DNA from 3 places in the Sphingobium sp. HDIP04 genome. Region 1 is predicted to be linked to each of the others. Evidence: riboswitches for the same ligand, from Rfam matches in the RefSeq annotation. Region 1 holds a riboswitch; each other region holds the start of a gene.

Region 1 (11,907 bases):
GCGCCTATGTCCCACAATGTCTCGCCGGGGCGGGGGGCCAGGGCGGTCAGGGTCAGGGCGCGGGCCGGGCGCTTGGTGATCTGGCCGTCATGGTCGAACCAGTCGTCGGGGATGCCGCTGGCGCAGGGGAGCGTCCTGCCTTCGCCCGCCACGGACAGGCCGACCGCGACGGGATGGGCGATGTCCGCAAGGTCCAGCGCTTCGGCGGTGCACTGGCGGATGCGCTCGCGGGGTCCGCCGAGCGCTTCCAGCACATGCAGGGTTGAGCCGCCGAAGCCCTGTTCCGTCAGCCAGGCGGCAAGCTGTCCCACCGCCGGGCCATCGCGCAGCAGCAATATGGCGCGGCGACCGGGCGCGAGGCCGGGGCGCAACCGCGTCAGCGGCGCGGCGTGGAGGCCGTGGCATTCCACGTCCTGGAGCGCCCAGCCCAGCCGCGCCGCGGCAAGGGAGAATGTGGAGGGGGCAGGATGCGCCGTCCATTCATCCGGCCGCAAATGCCGCGTGATGCTGCTCCCCGCGCCGAACCAGAAGGGATCGCCGGATGCAAGCAGGACGGTTGGGTCTCCACGGCGGGCGAGCAGCATCGGGACGCCGGCCGAGAACGGGACTGGCCAGGCTAGGCTTTCCGCCCTAAGGCCCGGCAGGAGCGCGAGATGGCGCGGCGATCCGGCGACGAGCGCGGCCCTCTCCAGCGCGTCGCGGGCAGCGGGCGACAGGCCATTCAGGCCGTCTTCCCCGATGCCGACGATCGTCAGCCACGGAGCGTCAGGAGTATCGGCCATGTCCAATATCCTCATTCTGGGCGGAACCACGGAAGCGAGCGCGCTGGCGGCTGCTCTGGCTGAGCGGGGCATGCACGCTGTCCTGAGCTATGCGGGGCGGACGGACAAACCACGGGCGCAGCCGGTGCCGGTGCGCGTCGGCGGTTTCGGCGGCATGGCCGGCCTCGCGCGCCATTTGCGCGAGGAAGGCGTCACCCATCTGGTGGACGCCACCCATCCCTTCGCCGCGACGATGAGCGAGCATGCCGTTGCCGCGGCGCGGGAAGCGGGGGTGAAGCATATCATGCTGACCCGCCCGCCATGGATCGCTGCGGAGGGGGACCGCTGGACCCATGTGCCTGACCTGGCAGGGGCGGTGGCGACGCTGGCGGGAGCGAGGCGGAACGTGATGCTGGCCCTGGGGCGCATGCATGTGGACGCCTTCGCCGCGCAGCCCCAGCATCATTATCTGCTGCGCTTCGTCGACATGCCCGCTGCTGCGCCGGGGTTGCCCGACCATGCCTTGGTGATCGACCGCGGTCCCTTCACGGTGGAGGGCGACATGCAGTTGATGCGCGCCCATGGCATCGATTGCGTCGTGTCGAAAAATGCGGGGGGCAGCGGCGCGCAGGCGAAGCTGGTCGCAGCGCGGACGCTCGGACTGCCGGTCGTGATGATCGGGCGTCCGGCCTGCCCGGCCGCGCTGGTGACGCATGAGGTCGCCGGGGTGCTGCAATGGCTGGGTCATGCGGCGGAACGGGGCGTATAGAGGATCGGCGGGCCGGAGCGATCGATCAGCCGGGTGCGGCTGGAACCGACGATCACCATGGTGCGCATGTCGGCCATGTCCGGCGTGGCCCGGCTCAACGGCACGACGCGCAACATTTCCTCCGGCGTGGAGACGGCGCGGGCGAAGAGGATGAGCCGGTCCTCGCCGCATTCCTCGCGCAGGATGGCCAGCGCGCGCCCGAAACCCTCCGGCCGCGAGCGGGAACGCGGATTGTAGAAGGCCATGGCGAAATCGGCCTGCGCCGCGAGGCGCAGGCGGCGCTCGATCAGCGGCCAGGGCTTCAGATTGTCGGACAGGTTGATGGCGCAGAAATCATGGCCGAGCGGCGCGCCCGCCCGCGCTGCGGCGGCGAGCATGGCGGTGATGCCGGGCAGGACGCGGATGTCGAGGTCGCGCCAACCCTCCGGCCCTGCCTCCAGTGCCTCGAACAGGGCGGAGGCCATGGCGAAGACGCCCGGATCGCCGGAGGAAACGATCGCCACCCGCTTGCCCTGGGCGGCGAGGGTCAGGGCATGGACGGCGCGGTCCAGTTCGACGCGATTGTCCGACGCGTGGAGCGTGAGGCCGGGCCTTTGCGCCACCCGCGCGACATAGGGGATATATCCGATGACGTCGGTCGCCTGCGCCAGCGCATCCGACACCTCCGGCGTGATGAGCGCATCCGCCCCTGGGCCCAGACCGGCTGCCGCGACCCAGCCGGTCATGGGCGGCGGCCCTGCCCGTGGACCAGCAGGATAGAGAAATAGGGGGCGACGCCGGTCGCCTGCGCCAGCGGGACGATGCGCTGATCCGCCATGGTCGCATATTCGACCAGCCAGGCGCTGTCCTGCTTGCCTGCCGCTTCGACGGCGCGGCGCAGCTTGGGAAGGTTGCGGCCGATCTTCATGACGACCAGGGCATGGCTGTCATGGATGCGGCGGACCAGTTCCTCTTCCGGAAGGGTCGCCATCAGCACCGTCAGCACATCGTCGCCCCAACCGATCGGCGCGCCGCTGGCGGTCCAGGCGCCGGACATGCCGGTGATGCCGGGGACGATCTTCACCGGCCCGGCGAGGCGGCTGTGCAGGTGCATGAAGCTGCCGTAGAAGAAGGGATCGCCTTCGCAGAGGACCACCACATCCTCTCCTCCTGCGGAAAGCCCGTCCAGATGCGCGGCGCAATCGGCATAGAAGGCTGAAAGCAGATCGTTGTAGCGCGGATCGGACAGCGGGATTTCCGTCGTAACCGGATATTCCATCGCGAATTCGACGGCATCGGGATGCAACATGCCCTCCACGATACCGCGGGCATGACCCGGCCTCCCCTTCTTGCGGAAATAGGCGATGTGCCGGGCGTCGCGGATCAGCCGGTCGGCCCGGACGCTCATCAGATCCCGCGCGCCCGGTCCCAGGCCCACGCCATGGATGGTCCCGCCCATCATTCCGCTGGACTCGCTATCGCATTGACCGCCGCGACCGTGATGGCGCTGCCGCCCAGGCGGCCCTCCACGATGCAGCAGGGGACGGGCTGGCTCTGCCAGAGCGCCTGCTTCGATTCCGCCGCGCCGATGAAGCCGACCGGACAGCCGATGATCGCGGCGGGACGGGGACAGGCCGGATCTTCCAGCATGTCGAGCAGGTGGAAGAGGGCCGTCGGCGCATTGCCGATCGCCACCAGCGAACCCCCCAGATGCGGCCGCCAGAGTTCGAGCGCGGCGGCGGACCGGGTGTTGGACATGCGCGCCGCCAGCGCGGGCACCTGCGGATCGTTCAGCGTGCAGAGGATCGGATTGGCGGCGGGCAGGCGCTTCAGGCTTATGCCCTCCGACACCATGCGCGCGTCGCAGAGGATCGGCGCGCCCGCCCGAAGCGCGGCGATGGCGGCGAGGGCGAAGGAGGGGGAAAAGCGGATATGGGAAGCAAGTCCGACCAGTCCCGCCGCATGGATCATGCGGACGGCGATTCGTTCCTCCTCGGTCGAGAAACGGGCAAGGTCGGCTTCGGCGCGGATGGTGCGGAAGGACTGCCGGTAGATGGCGGCTCCGTCGGTTTCGTAGCTATGGGGCATCAGGGCCTTCCGAAAAGGGCGAGGATTTGTCGGGCGGTGAGGCCGGTCTTTTCCGGCGGCGATCCGGCGCGGGCGTTGCGCGACAGGTCGAAGCGGCCCTGCCGGCCGGTAAGGACCAGCTTGGCGGTTCCCTGGCGGGCGCAGCCCTTGGCGCAGCCCGAAACATGCAGCGACCCTTCGACAAGGGGCGCGAGCCGGGAAGCGAGGCCGCGGGTCTCGACGCTTGCCTGCGGGCATGCGGGCGCGCCGGGGCAGGCATCGACGCGCAGCAGGCCGTCCGGGGGGGCGTGACCGGCGCGTTGCGCGCCGCCTTCCAGGATCAGGCCGCGCCATGGCGTCAGGCGCAGGGCGGCGACGTTCCGTTTTCGCGTCAGCGCGATGAGGCCGTCGGCGTCAATCTGGCCGAAGGGGACGGCGTGGAACGGCCCGGATGCGCTGGCCAGCACGTGGGAAAGTGCGCGGGAAGGCGCGGGCGCCATTTCAGCGGCCATCGGCAGCGGCGCGCCATGCCTGGCTGCGCGGCCCGATGCCGCGCCGCCCGTGGCAAGGAACCAGCGGGCAAGCGCGATCAGGTCGCTCGCCGCCGTTTCGACGCTGGTGGGCGAGCCCATGGGGCGTCCCTCCACCCGCAACAGCAGCGCGCCCGCCTGGCTTCGTTCGAAGCGAAAGTCAGCGGGAACCCCCGCGAGGCAGGGGGCAGGCCCCGCGTCGATGGCGATCCCGATCTTGGAGGGAAGCTGGGGCAGGTCGTCGAGATGGGCGATCAGGCGGAGCGCGATGCTTTCGCTGTCGTCGCCGGGCGTTGAATCCGGCGCGAGCAGGAAATTGCGACGCGCTTCGCGGGCCGGATCGGCATCGGCGAGGCCAAGGGCGACGAGCTGCCGGAGCAGCGGGCCGTGGCTTTGCTCCGTCACGCCGCGAAGCTGAAGCGCGGCCCGGTTGGTGAGGTCGATCAGGCCGTTGCCGTGAAGGCGGGCGGCTTCGGCAAGGGCGAAGGCCTGCGGGAGGGCGAGGCGGCCCTGCGGGGGACGGACCCGCACCAGCAGCCCGTCGCCCGCCATCATCGGGCGCCATGCCGTCGGACACCAGCCGCGAATGGCGGCGGACGATGCGCTGTGCGCGTCTGGCAACGGACTTCACCTCCCACATCGCAACGACGACCGGAGGATGCTTCCCCCAGCCGCATTCGTCGCCCGTGCGGAGAACCGAGCCGTGACCATCCCCTGGACCATGGCTAGAGCGACCCTTGCGTTCGGCAGGTCTCCTGGCTTGCGGGTCACAGCTTCGGCAGGGGCCTTCCCGGATCGCTCCAGTGGCTGGCCGCCCGCTCGGGAGGCCGTCCTTGCCTTGCTCGCCGCTCACAGTTGCAGGGACAGCCGCGGATTAGGGAGCATCCTCCCGCACCGCGTTCCCATTTAAGCCCCTTGCGGGGCACCGACGCGATCGATGGAGCGGGCATGGCCCGTTCCAAGGCTGCTCATAGGCGGAGAGGAAGGGAAAGGGAAGAGGCCTTCAATCCCCCGCATGCGGGAGGGGAATTGTCAGCGAGTCACTATCGTCGAATGCCAGTCCGTCCGATGTTCCCAGCCGCGCCTTTCCAGTTCCGGCGTCGCCTCCTCGCTGACTGGATAGCCCAGGCACAGCAGGCCAAGGCATCGCCAGTTTTCCGGAATGGCGAGCATCGCGTCCACCGTCGCACGGTCCAGTATCGACACCCACCCCATGCCGATGCCGCGAGTCCGGGCGGCGAGCCAGAGCGTGTGGATCGCCATCACGCAGCTATAGCGGCGCGCCTCCGGCATGGTGATCGCGCCCAGCCTGTGGCCGGTTTCCGTGCCTTCGTCGCAATAGACGGCGAACAGCACCGGCGCTTCGCGCAGGCCGTGCAATTTCAGGCTGCGGTAGAGCCTGTCCTCCTCCCCTTCGTACATCTTGCCCGCCTTGGCGACCTGGGCGTCGACATGGACGGCAAGACGCTCGCGCAGGGCGGGCGTTTCGACGCGGACGAAACGCCAGGGCTGCGACAGCCCGACCGACGGCGCGCTGTGAGCGAGGGCGAGGAGCCGTTCGACCTCGCTCTCCTCCAGCGGATCGGTCAGGAAATGGCGCACGTCGCGGCGCAGGTGGACCAGTTCCTCGAAGGCGGCGATGTCGAAGGCGGTGCGTGTCAGAATTCGATTCCCGGCTGGGCCTTCACGCCGCTGCGGAAGGGATGTTTGAGGAGGGTCATTTCAGTGACGAGATCGGCCGCCTCCATCAGCGCGTCGGGCGCGTTGCGGCCGGTGACGATGACATGCTTCATTTCGCCCCTGGCGGTCACGGCCTCCAACACCTCTTCGACCGGAAGATAGTCGTAGCGCAATACGATGTTGAGTTCATCGGCAAGGACCATGTCATAGGCCGGATCGGCGATCATGCGTTTCACCTCATCCCATGCTTCGCGTGCAAGGGCAATGTCCCGCGTCCGGTCCTGCGTGTTCCAGGTGAAGCCTTCGCCCATGGGCTTGAATTCGACATTGTCCGGAAACGCATCGAACACCCGTTTTTCTCCGGTGGTCATCGCGCCCTTCACGAACTGGACGACGCCCACCTTCCGGCCATGGCCGATGGCGCGGACCACCATGCCGAGCGCGGCGGTCGTCTTGCCCTTGCCCTTGCCGGTGTGGACGATCAGCAGGCCTTTTTCCTGCGTCTTGGTCGCCATGATCCTGTCATGGGCGGCCTGTTTCTTCTTCATTTTTTCGGCATGTTGTTCGGGCGTGCGCTCGATCATTGCGGGGCATCCTTGAGTTGGGAGAGAAGCATGGCGGCGCTGTTCGACCGGGGTTTCCAAAGGGCGCGGTCCAGCGCTTCGCGGAGGCGCGCGGCGGTCTCCCGCAGGGCTGCCGGATTGGCCTCCGCCATGAAGGCGCGGACCGCCTCATCCTCTATGAAAGCGGCGTGGACGGCGTCGAAATGATGATCCTTCACCGCATGGGTCGTGGCGGCGAAGGCGAAGAGATAGTCGACGGAGGCCGCGATCTCGAACGCGCCCTTGTAGCCGTGACGCATCATGCCCGCGATCCATTTGGGGTTGGTGACGCGGGCGCGGACGATGCGGCCGATCTCATCCTCCAGCGTGCGGACGACGGGGCGATCCGGGCGGCTGTGGTCGTTATGATAGCTGAGCGGCCTCCTGCCGGAGAGATGCTCGACCGCCGCGGCCAAGCCCCCTTCGAACTGATAATAATCATCGCTGTCGAGCAGGTCGTGCTCGCGATTGTCCTGGTTCTGGATCAGGGCGTCGGCCTGGGTCAGGCGCTTCGCGAAGAGGTTGCGTTCGGCATCGCCCTCCACGCCGCCGCCATAGGCATGGCCGCCCCAGTCGAGATAGACGTTCGCCAGGTCGGCGCGGTCGTGCCAGATCTTCTCGTCGATCATCGCCTGGAGGCCCGCGCCATAGGCTCCGGGCTTCGAGCCGAAGACGCGGCTGCCGGCGCGGCGATGGGCGGCTTTTTCGGAGATGCCCTCCGCGATCAACGCGGCGGTTTCAGCGCGGTGGCGGGCGGCGGCGGGGTTGTCCTCTTCCGGCTCGTCCAGCGCCATGACGGCGCGGGCGGCGCTGTCGATCAGGTCGATCTGTTCCGGGAAGGCGTCCCGGAAGAAGCCGGAGACGCGGAAGGTCACGTCGACGCGGGGACGGCCCAGTTCAGCGATCTTCATGACCTCGAAACCGATGACGCGGCCCGAAGCCCAATCCCAGCGCGGGCGGACGCCCATCAGGGCCAGCGCCTGCGCGATGTCGTCGCCGCCGGTGCGCATATTGGCGGTGCCCCAGGCGGACAGGGCGATGGCGCGGGGATAGTCGCCCTCCCGCTGGAGATAGTCCTGCACGATGAGGTCGGCGGAGCGCTGGCCGAGATTCCAGGCGGCGACGGTGGGTACGGCGCGGGTGTCGACCGAATAGAAATTGCGGCCGGTGGGAAGGACGTCCGGGCGGCCCCTGGTCGGCGCTCCGGATGGGCCGGGAGGGACGAAACGACCGTCGAGGGCTTTCAGGAGCGCGGTTTTTTCAGCTTTCCCGCAGGCGTCGACGCGGGGGGCGAGATCTTGCTCGATCACGGTGAGAACCGCTGCGGTTCTTTGTAATGCCCAGTCGTCGTCCCCGCGAAGGCGGGGATCCATCTCCTGAATGTTCCGCTTGGGGCTGCTTATGGGAGATGGGTTCCCGCTTTCGCGGGAATGACGGTCCATCAGTTCAATGGCGTAGAGTTCGAGCCGTTCCACCGTATCCCCGGTGGTACGCCAGGGGGCAGAGGTGACGTGCCGGAGCGCTTCCGGTCGACGGCCGGTCCACGGCGTCCCCATGATGCAGTCGAGCGGATCGAAGCCCAACTCAAGATCATCCGCCAAGGCGCGCAACAGTGATTGGCGGCCTTCGTCCAACCCTCTGGGGCAGCGGGCAAGGGCGATCAGCAGGTTGCGGCGGAGAGCGCCCTCCGGGCTGCGGGTGAAGACATGCAGCCCGTCGCGTATCTGCATTTCCTTAAGGTCGCACAGATAGTTGTCGATCGCCGCCAAGGCATCGTCTCCGCCTCCCTGCACCCCTGCATCCTTGTCCAACCCTTGCGAGGCGGCAAGGGCGAGAATGTCCTTGCGCAGCGTTTCCAGCCGGCGCGGGTCCATGCCGGCGGCCAGATAATATTCGTCGACCAGCGCCTCCAATTCTTTCAGCGGGCCATAGGTTTCCGCGCGGGTCAGCGGGGGCGTCAGATGATCGACGATGCAGGCGCCGATGCGGCGCTTCGCCTGGGTGCCTTCGCCGGGGTCGTTGACGATGAAGGGATAGATTTGCGGGATCGGCCCGGCGCAGATTTCGGGAAAGCAGTTTTCCGACAGCCCGATCGCCTTGCCCGGCAGCCATTCCAGATTGCCGTGCTTGCCCACATGGACGACGGCATCGGCGCCGAAAACGCCGGCCAGCCAGATATGGAAGGCAAGATAGGCATGGGGCGGCGGCAGCGCCGGGTCGTGATAGCTGCTCCTGGGATCGACATGATAGCCCCGCGAAGGCTGGACGGCGAGCGCGATATGGCCGAAGCGATGCACCGGCAGGCGGAATGCCCCGTCGCGGAAGAAGGGATCGGCCTCGGGCGCGCCCCAGCGGGACCGGACGGCTTGGCGGACCCCTTCGGGCAGGGTGGCGAAGGTCGCGTCATAGGCCTGGAGCGGCAGGGCGACTTCGCCAGGACCGTCCGGGGCGGCGTTGGTGATGCCGCCCGTCATGCGCTGCATGAGCGCGGCGCCGTCAGCAGGGGCTTCGCCGGTCCTGTAGCCCGCTTCCGACAGGGCCTTCAGAATGGCGGCGGCACTGGCGGGCGTGTCGAGGCCGACGCCGTTGCCGATGCGGCCATTTCTGTTGGGATAGTTGGCCAGGATCAGGGCGACCCGCCGTTCGTCCACTGGCGTGGTTCGCAGTTTCGACCAGTTGGCAGCCAGTTGGGATACGAAGCTGACACGATCTTGCAGAACCTGGGGCACGACGATGCCGCATTGCGTGCGCTCGTCGAACCGCGCTGCGGCCTTGAAGGCGACTGCACGGGTGAAGAGGCGGCCGTCCACTTCGGGCAGCGCGACATGCATGGCGAGGTCGCGAGGGCCAAGCCCGCGGGCGCTGGATTCCCAGGCGCCCTGGTCCACGCTGGCGAAGATCGTCTGGAGGATCGCGCAGTCCGCCTGTTCGAGGATGGAGGGCGTGCGCGGCTCGCCCGGCGCGCTGGCGGCGAAGGCGGTGGCGTTGAGGATGACGTCCGGCGGCGCTTGCGCCATCAGCCCTTGCAGGAAATCACGGGCGAAGGGTTCGCGCAAGGCGCGCACATGGACGGGAAGGACGTTGAGGCCCGCCCCCTCTAGTCCTGCGATCATGCCGTCCACGGCGTCCAGCGTGCCAGCGATCATCAGGGCGCGGTAGAAGAGGAAGAGAGCGGTCGGCTGCCCCGCCTTCCACCTGTTCCTGACCTGATCCAGCGTGGGTCGATCGCTGCCGGGCAAATAAAGGCCGGCGTCGGCCACCGGAACCGGCGCATCGGGAACGCCCGCGTCGAAGCCGGCAAGGCGGGCTGCGTTGCGCAGGAAGGCGACGGCGTTGGCTATGCCGCCCTGCCGCAGATAGTCGCGCAGGAGGTCGCAGCTCTCCGCCGCGACGGTGGACGCGGCGGAGAGTTCTGGATCGTCCTCTCGCCCATCGGCGATCGCCGCGAAGGCTATGCCCCTTTCCCGGGCGATATTCGCAATTTCTTCAATGCCATAGGGCCAATAGCTCTTGCCGCCCAGCAGGACGACGCAGACGAATTTAGCGTGGGCGACGACCTTCTCGACATAGAGATCGACCGAATAGGGGTGTTTGAGCTGGAGGAGGTTGGCGAGGCGGATTTCGGGCGCCGCCCCGCCCAGTTCCTGCGCCAGGACATGGGCGGCCCTCGCGAAACAGGCGAGTTCGCTGTCCGCCACGGTCAGCAGCACGATATCGCCCGGCGACTGGCCGAGGTCGATGGCCTCCTCGCCGTTGGAAACGGCGCCGGGCGTGGCGGTCAGCAGATGCATCAGGCGGCAGCCATCCGCGCGCCGAGTGCGGCTTCTATGGCGGCGCGGTCCATGCCGCTCTGGCCGATCACCACCAGACGGGACGTGCGCGGCTCGCCGGCCTGCCAGTGCCGGTCATAATGATGCTGGATGCGGGGGCCGACGGCTTGCAGCACGAGACGGGCCGGGCGCCCTTCAATGGCAAGGAAGCCCTTGACCCTCAGAATGTCGTGCGCGGCGATGCTCCGCGCAAGCGCCGCCAGCAGCGGTTCCGGACCGGCCAGTTCGCCCAGGTCGACGATGAAGCTCTCGAAATCGTCATGGTCATGCTCCTCCTCCCCGTCATGGTGCGAGGGGCGGTCATCGATCCGGTCCTCCGCCCCGGCGTCCAGGCCCAGCAGTATCACCGGATCGATCTCTCCCCTCGCCGTGCGGAGGATGCGCACGCCGGCGCGGATTTCCCGGGCCAGTCCCTGCTCCAGCGCAGCCAGCCGGTCCGCCGCGACGAGATCGGTCTTGTTGAGCAGGACAAGGTCGGCGCAGGCAAGCTGGTCCTCGAACAGTTCCTCGATGGGGCTGTCATGATCCAGCGTCGGGTCGGCCGCGCGGGCGGCGGCGAGCGCCGCCTCGTCATGGGCGAAGCGGCCCGCCGCCAGCGCATCGGCGTCGATCAGGGCGATCACGCCGTCGACCGTCGACCGCGTCCGGATGTCGGGCCATTGGAACGCCTTGACCAGCGGCTTGGGCAGGGCAAGGCCGCTGGTTTCGATGATGATGTGATCGGGCGGGGTAGGCCGGTCGAGCAGCTTCTGCATGGTCGGCAGGAAATCGTCGGCCACGGTGCAGCAGATGCAGCCATTGGCCAGTTCGATGATGTCCTCGTCCGGGCAGGCTTCGTCGTCGCAGCCCTGCACCAGCGCGCCGTCGACGCCGACATCGCCGAATTCGTTGATGATGAGGGCGAGGCGACGACCGCCCGCATGTTCGATGAGGTGACGGATCAGCGTGGTCTTGCCGGCGCCCAGAAAGCCGGTGATGACGGTGGCGGGGATCTTCTTCACGCGGGATTTCCCTGTGCTTGGTGGCCGGCGATGGAGGCGACCTCGATCTCGTCGAAACCTCTCCAGCGGTAGATGGCCCAGCTCAGCAGCCAGCAGGCGGCGAACAGGCCGATGATGACGAAGCCCAGGCTGTTGAAATGATCGCCAAGGTCGGCGGCCAGGGTCCATGCGCCGCCGCGGAGGCCGAGCCTGTCGCCCAGCAGCGCCGCCGCCTCGATCCCGCCGATGAGCAGCGCGACCAGCGCCGACGCCAGCGTGATGGTGATGTTGTAGTAGAGCTTGCGGATCGGCTTCACGAACGCCCATCGATAGGCGCCCATCATCAGCGCGCCGTCCGCCGTGTCGATCAACGCCATGCCCGCCGCAAAGAGCAGGGGGAAGATGAGGACGGTCGCGATGGAAAGGCCGCTGGCCGCCTGGCCGGCGGACAGGCCCAGAATGGCGACCTCCGTCGCGGTGTCGAAGCCCAGGCCGAAGAGAAAGCCGAGCGGCGCCATGTGCCAGCTTCGCGTCACCAGCCGGAAAAGCGGCCGGAAGAGGCGCGACAGAAGACCCCGGCTGCCGAGCAGCATGTCCATGTCTTCATCGACATAGGCGCCGCCCCTTCGAACATGGTTGAAGGTCTTGAGCACTGATCGCAGGATGATCAGGTTCATCGCCGCGATGGCGAAGAGGAAGGTTGCCGACA
Region 2 (7,601 bases), on a different contig from region 1:
CGGACACCGCCACCGCGCCGCCCACGCCTATGGCGACGCCCAGCATCAGGCGGATGCGCGCCCGGCGAAGGTCGATGCCCAGCGCCTGCGCGCCATCCTCCCCCAGCGTCAGCGCGTCCAGCGTCCGCCCGTCTGCGATCAGCAGCGCCGCGCCGACGGCAACGCAGGGCAGCGCGATCCAGACATGGCTGTAGGCGCGGTTTTCCAGGCTGCCCATCAGCCAGCTCATGATCTCCATGGCGGCGAAGGGATTGGGCGACAGGTTCAGCGACAGGCTGATCCCCGCCCCCGCCAGCGTCGCGATGGCGATGCCGGCGAGGATCAGGGTGAGCGGGCTTTCCGCAGGGCCGGCCAGCAGGAACAGCGCGCCTATGCCGATCAGGCTGATGAGGATGGCGAGCGCCGGAAGCGCCAGCGGATGCACCTGCGCCAGCCCGAAATACAGCGCGCAGACGGCGCCGAGGGCCGCCGCGTTGGACGCCCCCAGCACGGAGGGTTCGGCCAGCGGGTTGCGCAGATAGCCCTGAAGCGCGGCGCCGGCGAGGCCCAGCATCGCCCCGACGATCAGGCCAAGCAGCATGCGCGGCAGGCGCAGGTCGATCAGGATGGCGCGGGCGACATCGTCGCCGCCGCCGGTCAGAACAGCAAGGATGCGCTCCGGAGAGAGCGGCACGGCCCCCAGCGTGACGGAGCCGAGGGCGGCGATCAGCATCAACAGGATCAGCGCGGGGATCAGCAGCGGGTGACGGCGGACGCTCATGGCTTGCGCGGCCTTCATTGCTTGCTACAGCGTGCCGTGCTCCTGCGAAGGCAGGAGCACGGTGGTTTGTTGAGGCACAATCCGGGAGCAGCAGCGTGCGGCGCAGAATAATCTTTACAGCGTTCTGCGCCCTGGTCCTGACCGGCGCGGCGCCTGCCCAACCCCGGCGCATCGTGTCGCTCAACACCTGCGCCGATCAATATGTGCTCGCTCTGGCCGACCCGGCGCAGATCGCGGCGCTCAGCCCCTATGGGCACGACCCGGAACTGTCGGCGGCGGTCGGCAAGGCCCGCGCCTTCCGCACGCTCAAGCGCCCGGCGGAGGAAGTGCTGGCGCTGCGGCCCGACCTGCTGATCGGCTTTCCCGAAAACGACGGCGTCGTCGGCGCGCCTCCGGGCCGATGGCGGACTTTGGGGCTGGCGAGCGCGGACGGCTATCCCATGATCCTGGCGCAGATCCGTCAGGTTGCAGCGGCGGTCGGCCATACCGAACGGGGCGAAGCGCTGATCCGGGCCATGAATCGCGACCTCGCCGCCCTGCCCCGCCCGAAGCGTCGCGGGGTTGCCGCCTATTATCAGCGGCGCGGCTATATGACCGGCACCGGCACGCTGGTCGACGACCTGATGCGGCGCGTGGGGCTGGTCAATCTGGCGGGCAGGCTGGGCAAGCCGGCGCTGTCGCAACTGTCGCTGGAGGAGATGATCGCCGCCCGCCCCGACTGGCTGATCGTGGAGAGCGGCAGCGAAGAGGTGGTCGATCAGGGGACGGAGATGCTGCGCCATCCCATATTGCGCGCCATTCCGCGCATCCGCCTGCCGCAGGCGTGGACGGTGTGCGGCGGCCCCGCCTATGTCGATGCGGCGCGGAGCATCGCTGCGCAGCTTGACGGCGCTGCGCACAAGGGCATGGCGCAGCTTGACGGAGCCGTGCGCAAGGGCGCGGCGCGGGTGAACGCCGCGCCGCGCCATTAGGCTATTTTCAGAAGCGCACACGCACGCCGCCGAAGGCCGACCGGCCATAGGTGCCATAGCCATGGACCGTGGCATATTTCTCATCGGTCAGATTGTCGATGCGGCCGTAGATCTCCAGATTCTCCCGGATGGGGAAGGATGCCCGCACGTCCGTCACGGCATAGCCGTCCAACCGGATCGCGTTGGTCGCATCGTTGAAGCTGTCGCCCACCATCGTCACCGTCACGCCGGTCGACAGGCCGAACGGCCAGACATAGTCCGCCGAAACGCTGACCGCATTGGCGGCGCGGCGCGGCAGCCGGGCGTCGGTATTGCGGTCGCGCGCATCGACATGGCTGTAGGCGGCGGTGACGGTCAGCGCATCGACAGGCTTCAGGGCCAGCATCGCCTCCACCCCCTTGGCGCGGGTGCGGTCCAGATTATTGTACCCGCCGTAAAGGCCGATCGAATCATCGTAATTGATCTGGTCCTTCGTATCGCGGCGGAATGCCGTGACGGACAGGATCGCCCGGTCGCCGTCCAGCCTTTGGTCGAAGCCGATATCATAGCTTTTCGACCGTTCGGGACGCAGGCCCGCATTGCCGACGTCAGTGCCGTAAAGCTGATAAAGGGACGGGGCCTTGAACCCTTCGCCATAGCTCATGCGGATATTGGTCGCGCCGTTGTTGGGCGTGTAGTTGGCATTGGCGCCGAAGGTAGTCGCGCCGCCGAACTGGCTGTGATCGTCACGCCGCGCACCGCCGGTCAACGACAGACCCGCAAAGGGCTTCAAGATCGCCAGCGCATAGACGCTGTCGACATCGGCCTTGTGGCTTTCCACCGAGCCGAAGCCGGAGAAGTCATAGTCGGGCCGTTCATGTTCATAGCCGAAGACCAGCTTCGCCTGATCGACCGGCTGATAGACGCCCTCATATTCGAAGCGCAGATTGGTGCCCGAATAGCCATAGGGGCCGAATGCGGATGTATAGTCGCGGTCCATGCGGAACCAGGTCACGGCCGCCCGGTTGGTGAGCCTGCCGTCGAACAGCGACAGGTTCAGCCCGGCATAGCCGACATATTGATCGGATTTGGAGGTGTCCGCCGTGCTGTCCAACACGCCGTTGTCGGTATCCAGATCGGCATGGATATAATAGCCGCGCAGGTCGAGGCTGAGGGTATCGGTGAAGGCCAGCTTCAGCTTGGCGTTGGCGGCGATATTCTCATAGCCGTCCTTTTCCGTGCCATTGGCGGCGGAGGAAATGCCGTCGGTGTTGAAATAGGCGATGCCGACGCCGCCCGATGCGATGCCGCTGCCGCCCGAAACATCCGCCTTGGCGTTCAGCGTGTCGCTATAGCCGTAATCGACCGATGCATTGCCCGCGAAACCGGCGGCAGGCGTGCCGGTCATGACGTTGACGACGCCGCCGACCGCCTGGCTGCCATAGGCGATGGAGTTGGACCCCCGCAAAATTTCGATCCGCCGGATATTGCCGGTCAGCAGATTGCCGAAATCGTACATGTCGCCGATGCCGCTGGTGTCGTTGACCTTGACCCCGTCGATCAGCACCAGCGTCTGCGTCGTTTCCGCGCCGCGCAGCGAAACGCCGGTCACGCCGCCCAGGCTGCCGCTGCGATTGAAGCGCACGCCCGGCGTGGTGGCCAGCAGGTCTACGACGCTGACGCTCTGGCGCGTGCGGATGGTGTCGGCGTCGATGACGGTGACGGCCTGGCCGACCTCGTCGCGGGGCTGCTCGATGCCCAGCGCGGTGACGATGATCTCGTCATCATCGGCGGCGAAGGCGGGCGCGGCCGCAAGCAAAGCGGCAAGAGAGAGGGTGGCTTTCAACATTATATCTGTTTCCCTGAGCGTCGCTGCGACTTCATGGCTCAGGGCATCCGCTCATCGCGGTCGGCGCAGGGGGAAGTCGACGCCAGTGCCCTCCCCCGCACCGATGCGGCCCTGCGCCGCTTCGTCGCTCAGACGGAAAACACCGTGCCATGGCCAACCCCTGGGCCAGGGCAAGAGCGACCATGCGCCGGCAGGTCTCCTGGCTCGCGGGTCAACGCAGCGATGCACGCCTTCCCGGACTTGCGTCCAGTGGCCGGTCCATGGACCGAAGTGCATCGCGCTCACCGCTTACAGTTGCAGGGACAGCCGCGGAATAGGACGGTTTCCCGCCCGCACCGCATTCCCGTTTTCAGCCCTTTGGGGGCACCGGCGCGATCTTCTTTGCGCGCGAGGGTTTGTCCCCGCCCGCGCCGCGCGCCATAAGGGAAAGCGAGGACAATGCCAAGCGGCATGAGGAGGGACGGAATGCGATTGCTGGGCGCGGTTCTGGCCGGGGGACGATCCAGCCGCTTCGGCAGCGACAAGGCCTTGGCGATGCTCGATGGGCGGACATTGCTGGATCATGCGGCGGGGGCGCTGGGCGCGCATGTCGAGACGGTCGTGATTTGCGGACGGCGGGTTCCGGGAATGATCGGACTGGCGGACCGGCCGGCGGCGGACATGGGGCCGTTAGGGGGGCTGAACGCCGCGCTGCATCATGCGGCGGCGCAGGGTTATGACGCGGTGCTGACGACGGGGTGCGACGTTCCGGTCTATCCGGACGGGTTGGCGCAGGCCTTGATCGGGGACGGCGCGGCGATCCTGAAGGGGCAGCAACTGGCGGGATTCTGGCCCGCTTCATTGGCGGGAGAGCTGGATGCGCATCTGGCCGAGGAGAATAGCCGGTCGATTTACGGCTGGCTGGAGCGGGCCGGGGCGCGGATCGTGGAGCGGCCGGAGTTCGTGCTGCCCAATATCAACCGGCCGGAGGATCTGGAAAGCTTCACTCTTCCCCGATTGGGCTGAGCCTGTCGAAGGGTTCGGCTTCTCTTGAGGAGAAGAAAAGGGCTTCGACAGGCTCAGCCCGAACGGAGGAGATATACGTCATACCGTGATAGAGGCGCTTGCGGCTATGTCGGCGGGGAGATTTGTCCCCGCCACCGCTTCTCCGATCAGCAGCAGGGTAGGGTCTTCATCGCTGATCGTCGCCACCAGGAAGGCCAGCGCCGACAGCTTGCCCCGGATCAGCCGTTCATTGGGAAGCGAGACATTGACCGCCACCATCACCGGCGTCTCCGGATCGCGCCCGGCGGCGATCAGCGAGCGGCTGATTTCTCCGGCAGCGGCGCGGCCCATATAGATGCCCAGCGTGCCGCCCGGCCGGGCGAGTGCTTCCCAGTCGAGCTTCAGCGGCTCGCCCGCCTTCAGATGCGCCGTCACCAGCGTCAATCCCCGCGCCACGCCGCGCAGGGTGAGCGAGGCATGGCCGTTCGCCGCCGCCGCGCTGGCGGTGGTGATGCCGGGGCAGATGCGCACGGCGACGCCCGCCTCCGCCAGATGCTCCATCTCCTCCGCCGAGCGGCCGAAGACCGACGGGTCGCCGCCCTTCAGGCGGACGACGCGCTTGCCCGCCTTCGCCGCCGCCAGCAGCAGGTCGTTGATGCTTTCCTGCGCCTTGCTGTGGCGGCCGGAGCGTTTGCCGACGCTGACCCGCTCGACGCCCTGCGGGATCAGGTCCAGCACCCCCGGCCCCACCAGCGCGTCGTGGAAGACGATCTCCGCCGCCGCGATCAGCTTTTCGGCCTTGCGGGTCAGCAGGTCCGGATCGCCGGGGCCTGCGCCCACCAGCCAGACCTCGCCGGGGGCGATAGGCTCATTCGGCTGCATGAAGCGTCTCCTGCGATGTCTGGGTGAGGATGTTGGCGAGCGCGGGGCGGCACGATCCGCAATTGGTCCCCGCCCCCAGCGCCTTGCCAATGGCGGCGACGTCGACCAGATCCTGCTCGCGGATGGCAGCGACGATCTGGTTCAACCCGATGTCGAAGCAGACGCAGACGGTCGCGCCCTTTTCCGGCTGGCTGCCCGGTCCCCGCGCCGCGAGGACGGAACCGCCGACTCCCTCTGCCTGCAACTGGCCGACCAGCCAGTCGCGCGAGGGCAGCAGGCCGGTGCGCGTCACGAACAACACGCCATTCAGCCTGCCCTCGCCGATGGTCGCCACGCGGCGCGTTCCGCGGGAGGCGTCCATGGCCTCGACCCGGTCGCCCTTCGGAAGGAAGGCGTCGAGGCGGGCCGGATCGCCATTGCCGGCGATCTCGTACAGCGCGCCGCCCGGAACGGTGATCCGGGTGGACCAGAGGCAGGGCAGCTTCACCGGCTCATCGCCGCGCAGGATGAGGAAACCGCTCCACTCGGTCGCGACCTTCTCGACGCTGGCCGGGGTGGATTTGAAGCCGGGCTGGCCCGAATGCGGATCGACCAGCGGACGGGGGAGCAGGCCGGTGCGGCCGCCGCTCGACATCCGGTCGGTCCAGTGGATCGGCGTGAAGATCTCGCCGGGGCGCTGGCCTTCGCTCAGGCTGACGCGGAAGATGCTGTTGCCCTGCGCCGTCTGGACGCGGGCGAGATCGCGGTCGACGATGCCCAGCGCCTCGGCGTCCTTGGGATGGATTTCGACCTGCGGCTCCTCGCGATGGCGCGCGAGTTTCGGGGACAGGCCGGTGCGGCTCATCGTGTGCCACTGGTCGCGGTAACGCCCGGTGTTGAGCGTCATCGGCCAATCCCGCAGCGGCTCCTGAACCTCCATCTGCCTGGTCAGGACCAATCGCGCCCGGCCGTCCGGCGTCGGGAAGCGGCCGTCGGCGAAGGGCGTGCCGCCCCAGCGGAACGGCTCCATGGCGTCATAGGCGTCGTTACCGATGGTCGCATGGGAGCGCAGGTTGAGCAGCCGCTCTCCGTCATTCCGATAGGCGGTCAGGCGCGCATGTTCGCGCCAGATGTCCGCAGGCCGGTCATAGGCGAAGGCGCTGCGCCATCCCATGCGGCGGGCGACTTCCTTGACGATCCACCAGTCGGGCTTCGCCTCTCCCGGCAGCGGCAGGAAGGGTCGCTGGCGGCTGATCGTGCGGTCCGAATTGGTGACGGTGCCGTCCTTTTCCCCCCATCCGGCGGCGGGCAGGCGGACATGGGCATGCGTGCTGCTGTCGGTTTCGGCCATGATGTCCGACACGACGAGGAAGGGGATCGCCTCCAGCGCTTCGCGCACGCGGCCCGCGTCGGGCATGGAGACGGCGGGGTTTGTCGCCATGATCCAGAGGGCCTTGATCCGGCCTTCGTTGATGGCGCGGAACAGGTCGACGGCTTTCAGGCCCGGCTTGGTCGCCATGGCGGGGGCGGCCCAGAAGCGGCCCACCCGCTCCACATTTTCCGGCGCGAAATCCATATGGGCGGCAAGGCTGGAGGCAAGGCCGCCGACTTCGCGGCCGCCCATGGCGTTGGGCTGGCCGGTGATCGAGAAGGGCGCGGCGCCCGGCTTGCCGATGCGGCCGGTGGCGAGGTGGACGTTGATGATCGCGTTCACCTGGTCGGTGCCGCGGATCGACTGGTTGATGCCCTGGCTGAACAGCGTGACGGTGCGCGGCGTGGCGGCGAACAGCTTGTAGAATTGTTCCAGCAGCGCGGGCGCGACGTCGCAGGTCTTCGCCGTCGTCCAGAGGTCATGCCCGTCGCGGACATGCTCCCAGAAATCTTCGGGCGCGCTGACATGATCGGCGAGGAAGGCGGGGTCGGTGGCGCCCTCCGCCGCTACCCAAGCAAGCAGGCCGTTCATCAGGGCGACGTCGGTGCCGGGCTTCACCGGCAGGTGCAGGTCCGCGCCTTCGCAGCTTTCGGTGCGGCGCGGATCGATGACGACCAGCTTCGTCCCGCGCGCGGCGCGGGCCGCCTGGATGCGCTGGTAGACGATCGGGTGGCACCATGCGGTATTGGAGCCGACCAGCACGATCAGGTCCGCTTCGTCCAGATCGTCATAGCTGGCGGGCACCACATCCTCGCCGAAGGCGCG
Region 3 (11,907 bases), on a different contig from region 1:
GGCCCGACCCGGTGATGGATCCGGCGGTGCGCGGCTTTGCCGACAATGTCCGCGCCTTCTGCGCCATGGCGGGGGAGGATGCGGGCAGTTTCGCCGGCTATCTGCGTGCCCATGAAAGGCGTCGCGCCGATTTCCGCGCCGCCGGGGCGACCTCCACCGATCATGGCCATCCCACGGCCTTCACTGCGCATCTCGGCAAGGCGGAGATCGAGGCGCTTTATGCCAGCGTCATGTCCGGTCCCGTCAGCGACCGCGACGCCGAATTGTTCCGTGGCCATATGCTGGTGGAAATGGCGCGCATGTCGATCGAGGACGGCATGGTGATGCAGCTTCATCCAGGCGTGCATCGCAGCCATAATGCAGCCGTTCTGGCGCGTTTCGGCAGGGACAAGGGCGGCGACATTCCGGCGGCCGGAGAGTTCGTCCAGGCGCTCAAGCCCCTGCTCGACCTCTACGGCAACGATCCGCGCCTGACGCTGATCCTCTTCACCCTGGACGAGGATGTCTATTCCCGCGAACTCGCGCCGCTGGCGGGCCATTACCCCGCCCTGAGGCTGGGTCCGCCCTGGTGGTTCCATGACAGTCCGGAAGGAATGCGCCGCTTCCGCGAGCGCGCGACCGAGACGGCGGGCTTCTACAACACGGTCGGCTTCAACGACGACACCCGCGCCTTCCTGTCGATTCCGGCGCGGCACGACATGGCGCGGCGGATGGACTGCGCCTGGCTGGCGCGGCTGGTGGCCGAACACCGACTGGAAGAAGACGAGGCCTTCGAACTCGCCCGCGCCCTGTCCTACGACCTGGTGAAGCAGGCCTATAAGCTGTGAGGCGCCTATCCTCCGCGACGCTCGGCACATTGCCCGCCGATGTGATCCGGCCTGCCTATGATCGCGCTGCGGTGAGGGCTGGCGTCGTTCATCTGGGCATCGGCGCCTTCCACCGCGCCCATCAGGCGGCGGTTTTCGACGACGTGCTGAATGCCGGCGACCTGCGCTGGGGCATTATCGCCGCCTCCTTGCGCTCGCCGCAGGTGCGCGACCAGATGGTGCCGCAGGACGGCCTCTACGCCATGCTGGTGCGGGACGGCTCGTCCGAGCGGGTGCGGATCATCGGCGCGGTCCAGCGGGTCATCGTCGCGCCGGAGGAGCCGCAGGCCTTGCTGGACGCCCTGGCGTCGCCCGACACCCATGTCGTGACGCTGACCATTACCGAGAAGGGCTACAGGCTCGATCCAGCGACCGGCGCGCTGATCGAGGACGATCCGCAACTGGCGGCCGATCTCGCCTCGCTGGCCAGGCCGCAGACGGCGCCGGGCTATCTGGTGGCGGCCCTGGCGATGCGGAAGGCCCTGGGCCTGCCGCCCTTCACGGCGATTTCCTGCGACAATCTGCCGCATAACGGGCAGCGGTTGCGCAATGCCGTGCTGGCGCTGGCGCGCCGCCACGATCCCGCGCTGGCCGAATGGATCGGGGAAGAGGGGGCCTTTCCCGAAACCATGGTCGACCGCATCGTGCCCGCCACCACGTCGGACGATGTCGCCGCGCTCGCCGTGCGGCTGGAGGTGGAAGACCGGGCGATGGTCAAGACCGAACCCTTCATCCAATGGGTGATCGAGGACCGATTTTGCGGCCCGTGCCCGAAATTCGGAGCAGGGGTGCAATTGACCGCCGCCGTCGCCCCGTGGGAGGAGGCGAAGCTGCGTCTGCTGAATGGCGCGCATAGCGGCATCGCCTATCTGGGCGGCCTTGCGGGCATCGACCATGTGCATGAGGCGCTGGCGCTGCCGGCGATCCGCGCCTTTGTCGAGGCGCTGTGGGACGAGGCGCAGACGACGCTGTCGCCGCCGCCGGAACTGGACCTCGCCGCCTATCGCGACGCGTTGATGGCCCGCTTCGACAATCCGACGCTGCGCCATCGCACGCGCCAGATCGCCATGGACGGATCGCAGAAGCTGCCCCAGCGCCTGCTCGCCCCCATCGCCGCGAGGCTGGCGGCGGGGCAGGGGATAGAGGCGCTCTCGCTCGCCGTCGCGGCCTGGATGCGTTGGCAGGCGGGCCGGGACGATCTGGGCAACGCGCATGGTGTCGACGATCCCCTGGCAGGCGCGATCGCTGCCCGCCTCGCGGATGCCGATACGGCGGAGGAGCGGGTCGCCGCGATCCTGCGCCTCGACGCGGTGGTGCCGCCCGCCCTGGCCGCGAATGCGGCTTTCCGCATGGCGCTGATCCGGTGGCTCGCCATCCTCGAAACGCACGGGGCGTTGGCGGCGCTCTCCACCTTCCAGGAACGGATATGATGCAATTCGCCAGGGTCGACTTTGGCGCCCGGCATTCAGAGACTCGTTGCAACGCCTGATACCGTTAACGCAGGTGGCGTCATACAGACAGGGCCAGAGGATCGACCGATCGCCGGCCGGGCATCGCCGTCACCTTGGCGCCTGTGGAAGCTGGTCCGAGTCTCGCCGGGATCGATTGCGCCTGGGACTTCCAGATCCAGAAAGTCCGCTTGTACCGTTACCAATAAAGTCGGTTCCGGGCTTGACAAAAATAACTCAGGGTTTATCAAAGGCTGACTGATAGCGCTACCAGACAGGCTTACCGGATAGGCGGAAGCTGCGCTCAGGAGGGGATTTTTGATGGCCGATTCTCATATTCGTTCTTTCCGCATGGCGCTTTGCGCGGCCTCGGCCTTCGGCGCGCTGACGCTGGCCCAGGCGGCGATCGCCCAGGACAGCGCGGCCCAGCCCGCCGCTCAACCCGTCGCCCAGCAGGATGAAGCCGCCGACATCGTCGTGACCGGCATTCGCGGCAGCTTGCAGAGCGCGACCAACGCCAAGAAGAACGCCGTAGCCTTCGGCGATTCCATCTTTGCCGAAGACATCGGCAAGCTGCCCGCCACCAACCTGGCTGAAACGCTGAACCGCATGCCGGGCGTGCGCCTGAACCGCGACATCAGCGGCGAAGGCACGCAGGTCGCGATTCGCGGCCTTGGCCCCAGCTTCACCCGCGTGCTGCTGAACGGATCGCAGCTTCAGGTCGCGTCGGACGGCGGCACGAACGGCGGCAGCGCCAATCGCGAAGTCGACCTCGACTTCTTCCCGTCCGAACTCTTCACCCGCCTCGACCTTGCCAAGACGCCATCGCCCTCTACGCTGGAAGGCGGCATTGCGGGCACCGTCAACCTGCGCAACGCCCGCCCCTTCGACAAGCCGGGCACCCATGTCACCGTGGTCGCGCAGGGCCAATATACCGACAGCAATGAAAAGCTGAGCCCGCGCGGCGCGATCGTCGCCAGCCATACGACCGACACGTTCGGCATCCTGGTGGGCGTCGCTGGCGTCAAGACGAAGACGCGCATCGACGGCTTCGACACGGTCGGCTGGACCGACGGCAATCTGGGTCCGGTCAATGGCGTGCCCGATGCTGGCGGCAACAACTTCTTTTGGGCATCGACCGTGCCCGCCAATGCCGGGCATGGCCTCATCCCCGGTCAGCCGGTCGATGTCGTCGCGACATCCGGCCTGACCCGCAACCAGCTGAGCACCGCGCTGCTGCCGCGCCTGGGCCGCAATACGCTGACCGATGGCGACCGTTCGCGCATCTCCGCCCTGGCCTCGCTCGAATGGCGGCCCAGCGATACGCTGCATTTTGCCCTGGACGGCATCTGGGCCAGGTCGAAGCGCGACTATTCACGCATCAACATGAACTGGCAGGTCCGCAATTCCGGCCCGGGCACAGGCGCGCAGGCGACCGGCGGCATGATTCCGATCGACCTCACCGTCGACGACAACGGCGTCGTGACGTCGGGCACCTTCGCCAACTCCTCCTTCTTCCTGGAGGCGAGCCAATTCAAGCAGACCACCAAATTCTGGAACATCAATCCCAGCCTGAGCTGGCAGCCGACCGACACGTTGAAGGTCGATCTCAGCGCCAATTATTCCAAGAGCCGCTTCTTCCGCGAGCAGCCGACCTTCGCGTTCCAGACGCCGCCCAATTCCGGCGTCGACGTCTATTATGACAACATGCAGGGCTACTATCCGTCGATCACCACCAATGTCGACCTGAACGATCCCAATCTGGGCTGGCAATGGTATCGCCAGAACATCGCATTGGTCCGTCGCAAGACGGAAACCAAGGGCGCGCATCTGGACGTCATGCTGGGCGATGCCGCGTTCAACGTGAAGGTCGGGGCCGCTTATGACCGGGCGACCCGTTCGATCCGCGCCTATGATAACAGCCAGGCCTATCAGCTTTCGGTCTGCGGCACGGGTTGCACCGGCGCCACCGGATCGATTCCGACCAGCGCCATTCCGCAATATCTGATGCCGATGACGGTGGGCAATTTCGGCCATCTGGCGAACCGCAATATCGGCTATAACGCCTTCATCATGCCTGATTTCGGCGCGATCAAGGATGCGACCGACTATTACAGCTATCGCGACAGCGCGCCGGAAACGCGCGGCGCGGTGACCGGCGGCGCAACCGGCGACATGGACGAAAAGGTGTGGGGCGCCTATTTTGAACTGAACGGCGTCACCACCATCGCGGATCGCGACCTGCACATCAATGCCGGCATGCGCTACGCCGCCACGGACCAGTTGGTGGTCGGTCCCAGCCAGGTGGGCACGGCGATCGTCGACATCACTTCGCGGTCGAAATATGACAATTTCCTGCCGTCCATCAACCTGACCTACGACATCGCCGACAATGTGAAGCTGCGCGCCTCCGCCTCGCGGACCATGACGCGGCCGGACGCCAGCCAGATCCTGCCGGGCGTGACCTTCACCGATCCATCGGCGCTGGTGGCGACCGCTGGCAATCCGACGCTGAAGCCCTATACTTCCGACAATTACGATCTGGGCGGCGAAATCTACACCGGCGGCATCGGCTATGTCGGGCTGTCGCTGTTCCAGAAGAATGTCCAGGGCTTCACCGTCACCCAGTCCCAGGACGTCACCTTCGGGTCGCTCAACATCCCCTATGACAGCCTGATCGCAACCCAGCAGCAGGCGCTGACCAACCGCGCGGCATCGACCGGCGTTGCGATCAACGACCTGATCGTTTCGGTGAACCGGCCGATCAACCTCAGCGACCTCAAGATCAAGGGCGTCGAGGCGACCTGGGTGCAGCCGCTCGACTTCCTGGTGAAGGGCCTGGGCTTCTCCGCCAACGGCACTTACCTCAAGCAATCGTCGAAGCTGATGCCGGGTCAGGCGACCAGGCTGGTGGCGACCGGCGTTTCCAAATGGTCGTACAATCTCCAGGGCTTCTATGAAAATAACGGCCTGTCCGTCAGTCTGAACTATGTCTGGAACGACAAGTCGATCGCGGTCAACGCGCCGCAGAACGGCATTACCGGCGCCGCCCTGCGCAATGATGCCCGTGGTCAGCTCGACCTGTCGGCGGGGTATCAACTGCCCTTCCTCAACAAGGCGATGCGCCTGACGCTGGATGTGCTGAACATCGCCAACGAGCCGATCCGCACCACCTTCGAATATGATAATGCGCCCTATTCGATCTACTATCCGGGGCGGACCATATTGGCGGGCATTCGCGCGAATTTCTGATCCTCCCCCAAGGAGCCTGGGGCCGGTCGCAAGACCGGCCCCCTTTCTTCATTCGATGAGGACAAGCCCATGCGGTTGACCCTTGCCGCCTTTCTCCTCCCGCTGGCGGCCTGCGTCGCGACCCCGGCCTGGGCGGCGTCATGCCCGGGACATTGGACGGCGGCCTGGGCCTCCGCCCAGATGGCGCCGACCGGGGACAATGCGCTGGCGCCGGGCATGCTGGCGGACAGCAGCCTGCGGCAGATCGTCCGGCCCTCCATCGCGGGCGACCGGCTGCGCGTGCGCCTGTCCAACCTCGCCGGCACCGCCCCCCTGCACATAAGGGGCGCCAGCATTGCGCGGGCGCTGCGTGCCGGATCGCCGGCCATCGATGCGAAGACCCTCATTCCGCTACGCTTCGACGGGCGCGGCGATGTGACGATCCCGGCCGGCGCCGAATATCTGTCCGATCCGGTGGCGCTGCCGGTCCGCGCCTTTGACGATCTGGCGATCAGCATCGCCTTTGATGAGGAGCCTTCGGGCCAGACCTCTCACCCCGGATCGCGGGCGACCTCCTGGCTGCTCAAGGGCGATCATCTGACCGACCCCGCCATGGCGGGCGCGCAGACGGTGGAGCATTGGTTCTCGCTCGCCGGGCTGGAGGTGGAGCGCTGCGCGGCGGCGCAACTGATCGTCGCGCTGGGCGATTCCATTACCGATGGACGAGGGTCGACCACGAACGGCAACGACCGCTGGACCGACAATCTCGCCCGGCGGCTCCAGGCCGATCCGGCGACGCGGCATCTGGCCATCGTCAACCAGGGCATAGGCGGCAACCGCCTGCTGAACGACGGCCTTGGCCCCAATGCGCTGGCCCGGCTCGACCGCGACGTCCTGGCGCAGCCGGGCGCGCGCTTTCTGATCCTGCTGGAGGGCATCAACGACATCGGCACGCTGACGCGTGAAACGCAGGTGAGCGATGCGGAACATGCGCGGCTGGTATCGCGCATCATCGGCGCCTATCGCCAGATCGTCATGCGGGCGCGCGCCAGGGGCATCAAGGTGATCGGCGGAACCATATTGCCCTTCGTGGGCAACGACTATTATCATCCCGACGCCCGCAACGAAGCCGACCGGCAGGCCGTCAACCGCTGGATTCGCGAGCCGGGGAATTTCGACGGGGTGATCGATTTCGACCGGGCGATGCGCGATCCCGCCCGTCCCGACCGCCTGCTTCCGCGCTATGATGTCGGGGATGCGCTGCATCCTTCGCCCGAAGGCTATCGCGCCATGGCCGAGGCGATCCCGCTCGACCTGTTCAAATAGCAGGGGCCGGGCGGCCTGACCGATCTCCGCCCATTTGCCTGTCATCCTTTAGGGCAGGGCGGATTGCCAATGGCGATCCCGCCGCATTATGAATCGACAAGGACGATATTGTCGGACTTAATAACGCAAGCCTGCCAAGGAAGAACCGGCCCATGGACGACATGACCAGCGATCCCTTTGCGGCGCTCAGCCAGCGGGACCATCCGCTGCGGGCTTCCCTGTCGCGGGAAATGCATATTCGCGGCCTGCCCCGGTTCGATGCGCCTGCCCTTGCCCTGCAATTCGTGCTGCTGGTCGACGAGCAGCAGGCCGAGAAGGGCATCGCCCTCCTGTCCGACCGTTTTCCCGCTCTCAAGCCCGGCGACCGCTTCCTCGCGGCGCGGATCGGCGACCTCCATTTCTCCTGGGAGCGTCATACCGAATTCATGACCTACAGCTTCCTGGCGGCGGTCGAGGGCGCGACGCTGTTCGACCTCTCGCCATTTGGCGATGTGCCCGCATGGATGGCGGACATGCCGGGCAGGGTGATCCGTTCCACCCAGATCGCGATGGTCATGAACGAGCTGCCGCCCGCTGCGATCGCGGCGCATTTCGCCACCGACGACCTCATCATTTCCGACGTGGCGGACGGCCAAGCCCGCATCTGGAGCGACTTTCGCCTGCACGCCGACGGCTTCGGCCGGCTGCTCATCCATGACAAGGGATTGCAGGGCGGCGAAAGTTCGCAACTGGTCCAGCGGCTTCAGGAACTGGGCAATTATCGCAAGATCGCTTTGCTGGGCCTGCCCGAAGCGCAACAGGCGACGCCCTTGCTCACCGCGCTGGAACAGCGGCTGACGGCGATCACGAGCCGCGTCGCGCAGAAGGATGCGGATGCCGATCAGGTGTTGGAGCAACTTTCCGCATTGAGCGCGGAGCTGGCCGGGATCGTGGCGCGCACCCGCTACCGCATGAGCGCGACGCAGGCCTATGCGGAAATCTGCCGCGACCGCATTCGCCGCCTCGCCGTCGCGCCGGTGCGGGGCTACCGCTCGCTCGACGACTTCACCGAGCGGCGACTGCTGCCGGCCATGCGCACCTGCGATGCCTTCACCCGCCGGCTGGAGGATCTGGCGCAGCGGACCGCCTGGACCAGCGCCTTGCTGCGCACGCGGGTCGACACCGCCCTTGCCCGCCGGAACCGCGACCTGCTGGCTTCCATGGACCGCCGGACCGCGCTGCAATTGCGGCTGCAACATACGGTGGAGGGGCTGTCGGTGGTGGCCATCAGCTATTATGCCCTTGGCCTTTGGCACCATCTGAAGGAAGCGCTGGAGCTTCAGGGATGGCACCTGCCCGCCTGGATCGATGTCGCGCTGTTCCCGGTGACGATCGTCACGGTCTTCCTGGGAATCGGCCAGATCAGGAAGGTCAAGCGGCCATACGGCAGCGGGCATTAGGCCGCGTGCAGAACCTTCCCTCGCGACAAGTTGCGCTACGCCAAATTCATGACTTGATGGACATGGATCAAGGACAGGCGCCTGCCGGATCGCGCCGGCCCCGGATGTCGCTTACAGGATTTCGAGGGCGACGGCGGTCGCTTCGCCGCCGCCGATGCAGAGCGCCGCGACGCCTTTCTTGAGGCCCCGCGCCTTCAACGCCGCCACCAGCGTTGCGATGATGCGCGCGCCGCTTGCGCCGATGGGGTGGCCCAGCGCCGTGGCGCCGCCATTGACGTTGATCCTGTCGCGCGGAATATCGAGGTCGCGCATCGCGATCATGGCGACGGCGGCGAACGCCTCGTTCACTTCGTAGAGGTCGACATCGCCGGAGGACCAGCCCGCCTTCTCCAGCACCTTGCGGATCGCGAAGACCGGGGCCGTGGTGAACAGCGCGGGAGCATGGGCATGAGCTGCGGCGGCGACGATGCGCGCTTCCCTCGCCAGGCCCAGCTTCTCCGCCACGTCGGCGCGGGTCAGCACCAGCGCGGCCGCACCGTCGGAGATGGAGGCGGAGGATGCCGCGGTGATCGCGCCGTCGCTGGCGAAGGCGGGCTTGAGCGACGGAATCTTCTCCGGCCTTGCATTGCCGGGCTGTTCGTCCTTGTCGACCTGGACCTCGCCGCCGCGCGTCCTGACGATGACCGGCACCACCTCTCCAGCGAAGGCGCCGCTGTCGATCGCCGCATTGGCGCGGGCGAGGCTTTCGATCGCATAGGCGTCCATTTCCGCGCGGGTGAACTGATAGTCGCGGGCCGTGTCCTCGGCAAAGGCGCCCATGGGCTTGCCGCGGTCATAGGCGTCCTCCAGCCCATCCATCATCATCGTGTCGATGATCCGATCATGGCCGATGCGCGCGCCGGAGCGATGCTTGGGCAGCGCATAGGGCGCGTTGGTCATGCTCTCCATGCCGCCGGCGACGACGATGTCCACCGTCCCGGCGCTCAGCGCTTCGGCCGCCATGATCGCGGCCTGCATGCCCGAACCGCACATCTTGTTGACCGTGGTCGCTTCGACGGATTGAGGCAGGCCCGCGCCCAGCGCCGCCTGCCGCGCTGGCGCCTGGCCAAGCGCGGCGGGCAGGACGCAGCCCATATAGATGCGGTCTATGGCTTCCGGCGCGGCGCCGGAGCGTTCGACCGCCGCCTTGACCGCCACGGCGCCCAGTTCCGGGGCGGAGACGCTGGCCAGTGCGCCCTGAAAACCGCCCATGGGCGTCCGGGCATAGCCCGCGATGATGATGTCCTTGTTCATTTTTCTTTCCTCAGGCGCCTGGGCAGATTCCGGACGGGGCGAAGCGCGGCGTCGCAGGCGAATCGCAACCCTGATTTTCCATTCGCATCGGTTCGCTCTTTTCCTATACCGCCGGGCGCGCAGCCGGGGAAGGCGGCGCGGATTTGCCGTTCAACCCTCGCGATCCGGGACCACGGAACCGCGCCGGTTGGGCATGGCGTCGCCCTCCAGCCTGTCCGCCTTGCGGCTTCGCCGGGCGATGCGCTTTTCGACCAGGAGGAGCAAGGAAAGCAGCATCAGCGCGATCAGCGATCCGACGAGCACGAGCACATATTGGCCCGCCCCGGCCGTGATGCCGACGGCCGCAGCCATCCACAGGCTGGCGGCCGTGGTCATGTTGCGCACATCCCCGCCGCGCACGAAGATAAGGCCGCCCGCAATGAAGCCGATCGCCTGCGCAAGTCCCTGAACCACGCGGATCGGATCCCCGTCCGGGTGCACTTCCACCAATTCGAGCGCCGACAGCGTCAGCATGGCCGAACTCAGCGACACCAGGCCATGGGTGCGCAGGCCCGCATCATGGCCGTTGCGTTCCCGCTCGAAGCCCAGGGCAAGGCCGAGCAGCGTCGCAAGGACAAGGCGGACGAGCGTGGTGCCGAAATCGTTGGCCAACATGGCCATGAAACCCGCGAAGGGCGGCTGCCGTTCCCTCCAGGACGGACGGCAGCGGAAGCCGAGGCCCGACCGCGTCGCCACCCTCCCATTTCCGGCCTTGCGATTGATCGAAGCCGGCTTTATCAGCACTGGCGCGACAGGTTCCCTGCAAGGGGATGAAAAGGGAAGTCGGGTGAAATGCCCGCGCTGCCCCTGCAACTGTAAGCGGCGAGCCTTCCGGCCATCGCGCCATTGAACCGACAGGGTTTCGAGAAGGCGGCCGGACAGCATCGACCCGCGAGCCAGGAGACCTGCCTGACGCCGTCGTTCTTCGACCGGACAGGGTGTGCCGGGCGAACGGGGGTCTCCTCGCCGAGCGACAGCCATCGCCTTGCCGGTGCGACCGCGCGGGGGGGAGTCCTGTCGCCTGCCCTGGTGCCGGCCTGTCCTCCCTTGCCCGGTTCCCGATGGGGCGCATGCCGCCGGGCTGGAGGATGTGGAATGACTGATTTGCGGGGCCATTGCTGATGCTGCGGGCTGTCGGGCCTGGGGCGTCGGTGGTCGTCTGTTCGACCTGCCGTCTTTCGGCGGAGCAGCGGGCGGATGCGGCAGGGCGGCGAGGCGGCGCCCTGCTGGTCGAGGCGCTTCACAGGGTTCGCGACGGCGATCCCGCCTATGCGGCTGTCGCGGTGCAGGACATGCCCTGCCTCTTCGCCTGCGATCGCCATTGCGCGGTGCATGTGCGCGGGACCGGAAAGGTCGGCTATGTGCTGGGCGACTTCACCCCCGATGAGGAAGCCGCGCGGGCGATACTGGACTATGCGGCGCGCCACGCCGAAAGCGAGGAGGGCGTGGTGCGCTATGCCGACTGGCCGCAGGGGGTGAAGGGGCATTTCATCGTCCGCACGCCGCCCGACGGCTTCGTCTGTTCATGATCCGCTTCGTCGACCGGGCCGCCTTTGCCGCCGCTCTGGCGGAGCTTCCCGCCCTGGACGCAGGCGCTGCCGCAGCGGCGGCGGAGCGGCAGCGGGTGCTGACGAAGCCCGCCGGTTCGCTGGGGCGGCTGGAGGAGATCGCCCTGTTCATGGCGGGCTGGCAGCGGCGGGAACGGCCCCGGGCGGAGCGCATCCGCGCCGCTATCTTCGCGGGGAATCATGGCGTCGCGGCGCGGGGCGTCAGCGCCTTCCCGGCAGAGGTCACGGCGCAGATGGTGGCCAATTTCCGTCATGGCGGCGCGGCGATCAACGCGCTGGCCCAGGCCTGCGGCGCGGAACTGGCCGTCGTCGCGCTCGATCTGGAACGGCCGACCGGCGACATCTGCGCGGAGGCGGCCATGAGCGAGGCGGATTGCCTGAGCGCGATCAATGCCGGAGCGGCGGCGGCGGAAGAGGGCCTCGACCTGCTGTTGCCGGGCGAGATGGGCATTGCCAACAGCACGCCGGCGGCGGCGCTCTGCGCGCAGGCCTTTGGGGGTGCGGCGGCCCATTGGGTGGGGCGCGGGACAGGCGTGGATGGCGAAGGGCTGGCGCGCAAGGCCGATGCGGTATCGCTGGCGCTCGCCCTGCACGGGGCGCATTGCGCCGACGCCTTCGAAACCTTGCGGAGGCTGGGCGGGCGCGAGATCGCGGCGCTGGCCGGCGCAGTGCTGGCGGCGCGGATGCTGCGCGTGCC

The links. Region 1 has a riboswitch for cobalamin ahead of L286_RS37335 (precorrin-3B synthase). Riboswitches for the same ligand answer to the same signal wherever they lie in the genome.
Region 2: linked by a shared signal. The riboswitch ahead of L286_RS37010 (TonB-dependent receptor plug domain-containing protein) and the one ahead of L286_RS37335 (precorrin-3B synthase) in region 1 are both predicted to bind cobalamin.
Region 3: linked by a shared signal. The riboswitch ahead of L286_RS37465 (DUF1636 domain-containing protein) and the one ahead of L286_RS37335 (precorrin-3B synthase) in region 1 are both predicted to bind cobalamin.

Annotation. Positions count from the first base shown of each region.
Region 1 is NZ_ATDO01000094.1:12,466-24,372, reverse strand. Features, by position in the region: gene L286_RS37360 (bifunctional cobalt-precorrin-7 (C(5))-methyltransferase/cobalt-precorrin-6B (C(15))-methyltransferase) at 1-782, opposite strand, end outside; gene L286_RS37355 (cobalt-precorrin-6A reductase) at 781-1,530, shown strand; gene cobJ (precorrin-3B C(17)-methyltransferase) at 1,506-2,255, opposite strand; gene cobI (precorrin-2 C(20)-methyltransferase) at 2,252-2,971, opposite strand; gene L286_RS37340 (precorrin-8X methylmutase) at 2,968-3,597, opposite strand; gene L286_RS37335 (precorrin-3B synthase) at 3,597-4,661, opposite strand; cobalamin riboswitch at 4,834-5,051, opposite strand; gene bluB (5,6-dimethylbenzimidazole synthase) at 5,139-5,768, opposite strand; gene cobO (cob(I)yrinic acid a,c-diamide adenosyltransferase) at 5,765-6,370, opposite strand; gene cobN (cobaltochelatase subunit CobN) at 6,367-10,179, opposite strand; gene cobW (cobalamin biosynthesis protein CobW) at 10,179-11,219, opposite strand; gene L286_RS37310 (HoxN/HupN/NixA family nickel/cobalt transporter) at 11,216-11,907, opposite strand, start outside.
Region 2 is NZ_ATDO01000089.1:671-8,271, forward strand. Features, by position in the region: gene L286_RS37000 (FecCD family ABC transporter permease) at 1-760, opposite strand, end outside; gene L286_RS37005 (ABC transporter substrate-binding protein) at 856-1,731, shown strand; gene L286_RS37010 (TonB-dependent receptor plug domain-containing protein) at 1,739-3,559, opposite strand; cobalamin riboswitch at 3,732-3,945, opposite strand; gene mobA (molybdenum cofactor guanylyltransferase) at 4,025-4,564, shown strand; gene cobA (uroporphyrinogen-III C-methyltransferase) at 4,643-5,425, opposite strand; gene L286_RS37025 (molybdopterin-dependent oxidoreductase) at 5,412-7,601, opposite strand, start outside.
Region 3 is NZ_ATDO01000095.1:205-12,111, reverse strand. Features, by position in the region: gene uxaC (glucuronate isomerase) at 1-827, shown strand, start outside; gene L286_RS37495 (mannitol dehydrogenase family protein) at 824-2,296, shown strand; gene L286_RS37490 (TonB-dependent receptor) at 2,636-5,566, shown strand; gene L286_RS37485 (SGNH/GDSL hydrolase family protein) at 5,636-6,871, shown strand; gene L286_RS37480 (DUF3422 domain-containing protein) at 7,024-8,310, shown strand; gene L286_RS37475 (acetyl-CoA C-acyltransferase) at 8,422-9,603, opposite strand; gene L286_RS37470 (MgtC/SapB family protein) at 9,754-10,386, opposite strand; cobalamin riboswitch at 10,379-10,569, shown strand; gene L286_RS37465 (DUF1636 domain-containing protein) at 10,764-11,171, shown strand; partial or broken gene cobT (nicotinate-nucleotide--dimethylbenzimidazole phosphoribosyltransferase) at 11,168-11,907, shown strand, end outside.